Regions from separate parts of the Peribacillus sp. Hz7 genome, predicted to be linked through region 2. Evidence: a T-box and tRNA genes for the amino acid it is inferred to sense, from the RefSeq annotation. Region 2 holds a T-box; the other holds one or more tRNA genes.
What was found. A T-box is a leader RNA that pairs with one kind of tRNA and senses whether it is charged. The one in region 2 lies ahead of alaS (alanine--tRNA ligase), so its partner is inferred to be a tRNA-Ala.
Positions count from the first base shown of each region.

Region 1: it has a tRNA-Ala gene. The T-box ahead of alaS (alanine--tRNA ligase) is inferred to sense a tRNA for this amino acid. The anticodon was not compared.

Region 1 covers NZ_JBHHJV010000034.1:22,663-26,092, reverse strand. Annotated here, with positions in the region: gene ACE199_RS22170 (DMT family transporter) at 1-822, opposite strand, end outside; gene ACE199_RS22165 (MgtC/SapB family protein) at 938-1,642, shown strand; tRNA gene ACE199_RS22160 (tRNA-Ala) at 1,776-1,848, shown strand; gene ACE199_RS22155 (hypothetical protein) at 2,401-2,691, opposite strand; gene ACE199_RS22150 (hypothetical protein) at 2,858-2,995, opposite strand; gene ACE199_RS22145 (DUF3934 family protein) at 3,144-3,287, opposite strand.
Region 2 covers NZ_JBHHJV010000010.1:96,855-100,284, reverse strand. Annotated here, with positions in the region: gene ACE199_RS14680 (AI-2E family transporter) at 89-1,165, shown strand; T-box leader at 1,195-1,404, shown strand; gene alaS (alanine--tRNA ligase) at 1,458-3,430, shown strand, end outside.

The DNA.
Region 1 (3,430 bases), on a different contig from region 2:
GCCGCCTAACAGTTGTGTCCAAATAACTTTTTCTCCAAAAAGAAAGTACGCTAGGATGGTTGCCCCGACCGGTTCTAAAAGAATCGCCATAGAAATCGTCGTCGTACTCAACCATTTTATTGCCCAATTAAATAAAGAATGCCCTAATAATGTAGGGAAAATTGCCAGAAGAATAAAGTACATCCAATCAGAAACAGGGTACCCTCTCAATGGCTGCTGAGCTACTATAACATAAATGAACAAAACGATTGTACTAAATAAATAAACGATAAACGTATATGTAGTAGATGAAATCCTCTTACGAACATCTTGACCTACTAGTAGATAGCTTGTTGCTAAAGCACAGGCAATGAGGGCAAGTAGATCCCCAAAAAGCGCCCAACCACTTATACGAAAATCCCCCCAGCTAATAATGACACTCCCTATAATAGCTATCGCACCACTTATTAGTACTTTTACGGAGAAGCGTTCTTTAAAAAAGAAAAAAGCACCGGCAAAAGCAAATATAGGCTGAAGCGTGACAAGAACTGTAGAGCTAGCAACCGTCGTATAATTCAATGACTCAAACCACAAAATAAAATGAAAGGCTAAAAAAATGCCCGCAGCCATCGTAAGAAAGAAATCCTTCCTTATCATCAACTTCATTTCATGAACATGCTTAATAAGAAAAAATGGTAGTAATAGCAATACCGTAAACAACAGGCGATAAAAGGCAATAATCCCCGACGGAGCGGATGCCAATTTCACTAAAATTGCTGAAAACGAAACTGTAATCACACCTACTACTAAAGCAAAATAAGGATTGATAAATGCAGCTTTCATGAAGTTCCCTCTCTTTTAACTTAAAACTAACAGATTCATTGTACCGCAATTCCCTTTTTTGAGGTTATAATAGTTAAAATTATAGATGTTTTTATTGTGGATGGGGATGGTATTGTTGGAATGGTCATTTAATTTACACGAGGAATTATTTATTCTATTAAAGCTAGGTATTTCTGCTTTTTTAGGAATGATTATTGGATTAGAACGAGAAATTAAACGTAAACCAGTTGGCTTAAAAACAAGCTTAGTCATTTCTATTGTCAGCTGTATGCTTACGATTGTATCAATTGAGTCAGCTTTCAAATTTCCTGGAAGCGACGAGCTAAATGTGACAATGGATCCACTTCGACTAGCGGCTCAAATTGTTTCTGGAATTGGCTTTATCGGTGCTGGCGTTATTCTACGTCGTGATAATAGTATCTCTGGATTAACAACAGCCGCCATTATTTGGGGAGCTGCTGGAATTGGAATTGCTGTAGGAGCTGGATTTTTTATCGAAGCAATCGCAGGAGTCATTCTCTTAATTATTAGTGTAGAGCTTATTCCTCCTATCATTACTTGGATTGGTCCTATATCACTTCGCCAAAAAGAAATTCTTCTTAAACTTATAATAGAAGAAAAAGAAGACATCTCAAAAGTGTTACAAAAAATCAGAGACGAAAATATTCATGTGAAAAACATTCGAATTAAAGATGTCGAAACAAACATTCACTCACTTACCATAAGAATACTTGTCGATCAAAAAAGAAAAACATCTGATGTGTATTACACAATTTCTAGTATTCAGGAAGTCTCAAAAGTAGAAATTGAAAATATTTAAAAATCAATAACGTTCTATCAACAACGCCAAAAATTCAGTTCAAAAATCCGTTAGAATATGGAATTCTAACGGATTTTTCCTTTTTTATTGACTTTTCTATTAATTCAGTTAAAATAATTAGTGTATCCTATTCGGGGCATTAGCTCAGCTGGGAGAGCGCTACGCTGGCAGCGTAGAGGTCAGGGGTTCGAGCCCCCTATGCTCCATACACGCATTACGTCAACGTTTCTAAGCTGGTGACTTACCGGTGACGTAACGCTCCTATATCGGACAGCGAAACGCTTCCTTTTTCCAATCACTTTTACGGTGACTTTATCGGAGACTGGAGGTGTTTTTTGTTTTGCATTCGGAAAATAGACGCGGAAAACGTGTGAAGAACACGCTGACAGTTAACAGTAAAAAGAAACCGTACTCGTTGGAACTACTTGCGGAAAAGGTAAAGAGCGCAAAGAAAGTGAAAGGCCTGGCGGATGGCACCATTTGGCTATACCAGCACGTTTTCAATTTATTAGGGGAGTTTCTACAAAGCGAGGACGTGCGGAAATTAAACATCGACGTGTGCCGAGATTTCACGACCTAGTTATTGAATGACCGTAATAAACTCAACAAACCACGCAAAATTACACGATAGAAACACAAAAAAGAGCGTAAGACTACTCCACATAGTCAAACGCTCCGCCGCAATTTAATGCAGAAAATTTGAGGTCTTTAGTATATCACGAAAAAAACGTAACATCAATACGTTTTTTTGAATGTGCCTAATCGCGGCCTTTGCACTCCTTAAAAGGAGCCCTATAAAATGTCGAAGCAACTACATACGAAAACCTTTCCGCATTCGAGAACGTATCAGACCTTAACGTTACTTGCTCCGATGTGAATACCGCAAGAGCAACTTGTTCTTTAGTAGGTTGCGCGGAAGTTGAAATCTCGGTTTCTTCTTCGTGAGGTTTTCCCAATAATAACTCATCGTCCGACGCTTGGCCTTCTCCTGTATATCGCCAATTACTTGTTGATTTATCAAAGCTATACTCTGCATCTCTTAATAACACTCTAAGTTTTTTTCTCCAAATGGAAGTCTTGTCGCAAGAGTTTTTATACTCTCTCCCTGTGTATTCAATAATTCTATTAACTCTCCGTATGTATTAATCATGTTGTTCTCTCCTTCTATGATATATACATATATTTATAACCTTAACAAAATGCGATTTCAGAAAGTCAGCTACAGCCAACCTTCGCCAATGATTTAGGCGCCTGTTTCTTGCTTATATTCGGGCCTGGCACCTTTAAACAAGCAACTCCAAACGCTAGTATTCGTACTGCCCTTGCGTGCGATAACGTTTGGTTTTCGTTCATTTTCCTTCACCCTTTCGTTAAATTCAGGTAAATAAAAAGCCGCCCGTTGGATGGCGACTCAGTGTGTGCGTGTGTGTTTGTAAAATTCGCTATCGCACAGTTTCCTCCTACAGCAAAATAAAAAAGCCAACATTATGAATGCTGACTTTCAATCCTCTTTATCTGGTTTTTTAGTGCCTTTGCTTATATAAGGTTTAGCACTTTTCGCTCTGTTCGAACTAGCTTGCCAACGATTCCAGCCCTTCTTGCCTGTCCCTCTACCTGTTCCGCCTTTACCTTTAGCTTTACTGATACCATCACCCCATTATTCTTACCTTCAGTTGAGTTACTTGTCATGGGTTAATTTTATCCATTTTACTTAGTTATAAACTAAGCGTGATGAACTATACAACATCCTAACAGATTGTGTATGCTTTGCTCCTGACATTTAATAAT
Region 2 (3,430 bases):
GCCAAATTTAACACAAAACCTGCTAACTTCCATCATAAACGCATGAAACGTCAGCTTGATTCAAAAACTAAGCTGGGAGGCATCATTTGTGGATATTCGCTTAAAATGGTTTTATCGACTGGGATTTATGCTGCTTTTGTTTATTGTTTTTTATATTTTTATGAAATTGAAGCCGATATGGGGCCCCGTTTTGTCCGTTATGCTGGTTGTATTACTCCCCTTCATAATCGGTGCATTTATTAGCTATCTATTACACCCTGTTGTTGAGGCGCTTCATCAAAAAGGCGTAAGGCGAGGGCTGTCTGTTATTATTATTTATTTACTTTTCTTTGGAGGTTTAGGGTTTGGAATTTATAAAGGCATTCCAACCATGATGAATCAAGTAGAAGAGCTTTCTGAAAATGTTCCTGTTGTAACGGAACAATATAAAATGTGGATGAAGAATCTGGAATATCAAACGTCTAATTGGCCCATTGATGTACATGAACGAATTGAAAAAGGAATGGATGTAATTGCAATACGTATGAATACCTTTTTAAATCATTTAATGAATTATGCAATGAAAGCATTTGATTTTTTGGTGCTTATTGGCCTAATTCCTTTCATTGCTTTTTATATGTTAAAAGATTTTGAGTCGTTAAAGAAAATGATTTGGTATATTACGCCGAAAAAATGGCGTCAGCAAGGCCGTGCATTTTTACGTGATGTCGATACATCGCTCGGTGGCTATATTCGTGGACAGCTATTTGTGTGCGTGGCGATTGGAGTTGCTGCCGCATTATTGTTTTGGTTATTTGATATGAAGTATCCGTTGCTGCTTGGTGCCATTATCGGGATTACGAATGTGATTCCATACTTTGGTCCAATTTTTGGAGCGGTTCCCGCTATCATTATTGCAGCAACATTATCAATTAAAATGGTGATTACGGTTGCGATTATTGTGCTCGTTTTGCAATTTTTAGAAGGGAATGTGCTATCTCCGTTGATTGTGGGGAAAAGCCTTCATATGCATCCGTTATTCATTATGCTTGCCTTGCTAGCAGGCGGTGAAATAGGGGGAATTATCGGTATGATTGTATCGATTCCCATCCTTGCTATTTTAAAAGTTTTTGTTCTCCATGCACGTGTTCACTTCGGAAAGAAGGAGCCGCTTGTTGACAAATAAAATAGTAGTGAATAAAATACAATACATAAGATAATTCGTTGAAGGACCAAGTATGCTGAACACTGTCTACTAGAGAGAAATCCCCTGGGCTGAAAGGATTTTAGATCAAGAGCAGCAGAAAGCTAGTCCAGAGAGCAGCTAATACCTGCCGTTACGCCGCGTTAAGGCTAGATGAAGGTGATGGACAGGCAAGATGTCCATAATCAGGGTGGTACCGCGAGCTAACTCTCGTCCCTGTTTTTTAGGGATGGGAGTTTTTTGTATGCCCAAAATTAAAAGGAGGAAAAAATAGATGAAATATTTAACTGGTGCACAGATACGCCAAATGTATCTTGATTTTTTCAAAGAAAAAGGACATAACATTGAACCGAGTGCGTCACTTGTTCCGCATGAAGATCCATCTTTATTATGGATTAACTCTGGGGTAGCGACGTTGAAAAAATATTTTGATGGACGAGTGATTCCAGAAAATCCAAGAATTACAAATGCGCAAAAAGCAATTCGTACAAATGATATTGAAAATGTAGGGAAAACAGCACGCCATCATACATTCTTCGAAATGTTAGGAAACTTCTCAATCGGCGATTATTTTAAAGAAGAAGCCATTACATGGGCTTGGGAATTCCTTACAGATGAAAAGTGGATTGGTTTTGATAAAGATAAACTAGCTGTAACCATTCACCCTGAAGACGATGAAGCATTTGAGTTATGGAATAAGAAAATTGGGGTTCCAGCTGAGAAAATTATTCGTTTAAAAGAAAATTTCTGGGATATTGGAGAAGGCCCAAGTGGTCCAAATACAGAAATTTTCTACGATCGCGGACCAGAATATGGCGACGACCCGAACGATCCAGAATTATATCCAGGTGGAGAAAATGAACGTCATTTAGAAGTATGGAACTTAGTTTTCTCTCAATTTAATCATAATCCAGATGGTACATATACACCGCTTCCAAAGAAAAATATTGATACAGGTATGGGCCTTGAGCGTATGGCTTCTGTCGTTCAAAACGTACCAACGAATTTTGATACAGATTTATTTATCCCAATTATTCGTGCCGTTGAACAATTTACAGATGTGAAATATGGGGCAAATAAAGAAACAGACGTAGCGTTTAAAGTCATTGCCGACCACATTCGTACGGTAACATTTGCAGTAGGTGATGGTGCGCTCCCATCTAATGAAGGCCGCGGCTATGTATTACGTCGTTTACTTCGTCGTGCCGTTCGTTATGCAAAACAAATCAACATTAACGAACCATTTATGTTAGAATTAGTGCCCGTTGTTGGGGAAATCATGAAAGACTTCTATCCAGAAGTGCTAGAGAAAAAAGACTTTATTGCTAAAGTTGTGAAAAACGAAGAAGAGCGATTCCATGAAACACTGCATGATGGATTAAGCATTTTATCTGAAGTGATTAAGAAACAAAAAGAGCAAGGGCAAAGTATCATTCCAGGTGCGGATGCGTTCCGTTTATATGACACATATGGTTTCCCAATTGAATTAACAGAAGAGTATGCAGAAGAAGAAAACATGACCGTTGACCATGACGGCTTTGAGAAAGAAATGGAAGCACAACGTGAACGTGCACGTGCTGCGCGTCAAGATGTAGATTCTATGCAAATTCAAGGCGGCGTTTTAGGTGATGTGAAGGTTGCAAGTGAGTTTGTTGGGTATGACAAACTTCAAGTAGAAGCGCAAGTTGTGGCAATCGTTAAAGACGGTGAGCTTATTACAGAAGCGCACGAAGGCGAAGAAGTTCAAATCATTTTAGATCAAACACCTTTTTATGCAGAAAGCGGCGGTCAAATTGCTGATACAGGAATGATTACTAGTGAGGCTGTACAATTAGCTGTACAGGATGTTCAAAAAGCACCGAATGGACAAAATCTTCACCGCGTAACAGTCGTTGCTGGAACATTATCGGCTGACGCACAAGTAGTAGCAACTGTTGACTATGCAAACCGCAGCGAAATTGTGAAGAATCATACAGCGACACATCTTTTACATCAAGCATTAAAAGATACACTCGGTACACATGTTAACCAAGCGGGTTCCCTTGTGCAAGCAGAACGCTTACGTTTTGATTTCTCACACTTTGGTCAAATTACGCCAGAGGAATTAGAGAAAATTGAGGCGATTGTAAACGAGAAAATTTGGCAAAGCTTAGAAGTAACAATTGATTTGAAAGATATTGACGAAGCAAAAGCAATGGGGGCAATGGCTCTATTCGGTGAAAAATACGGTAAAATTGTCCGTGTTGT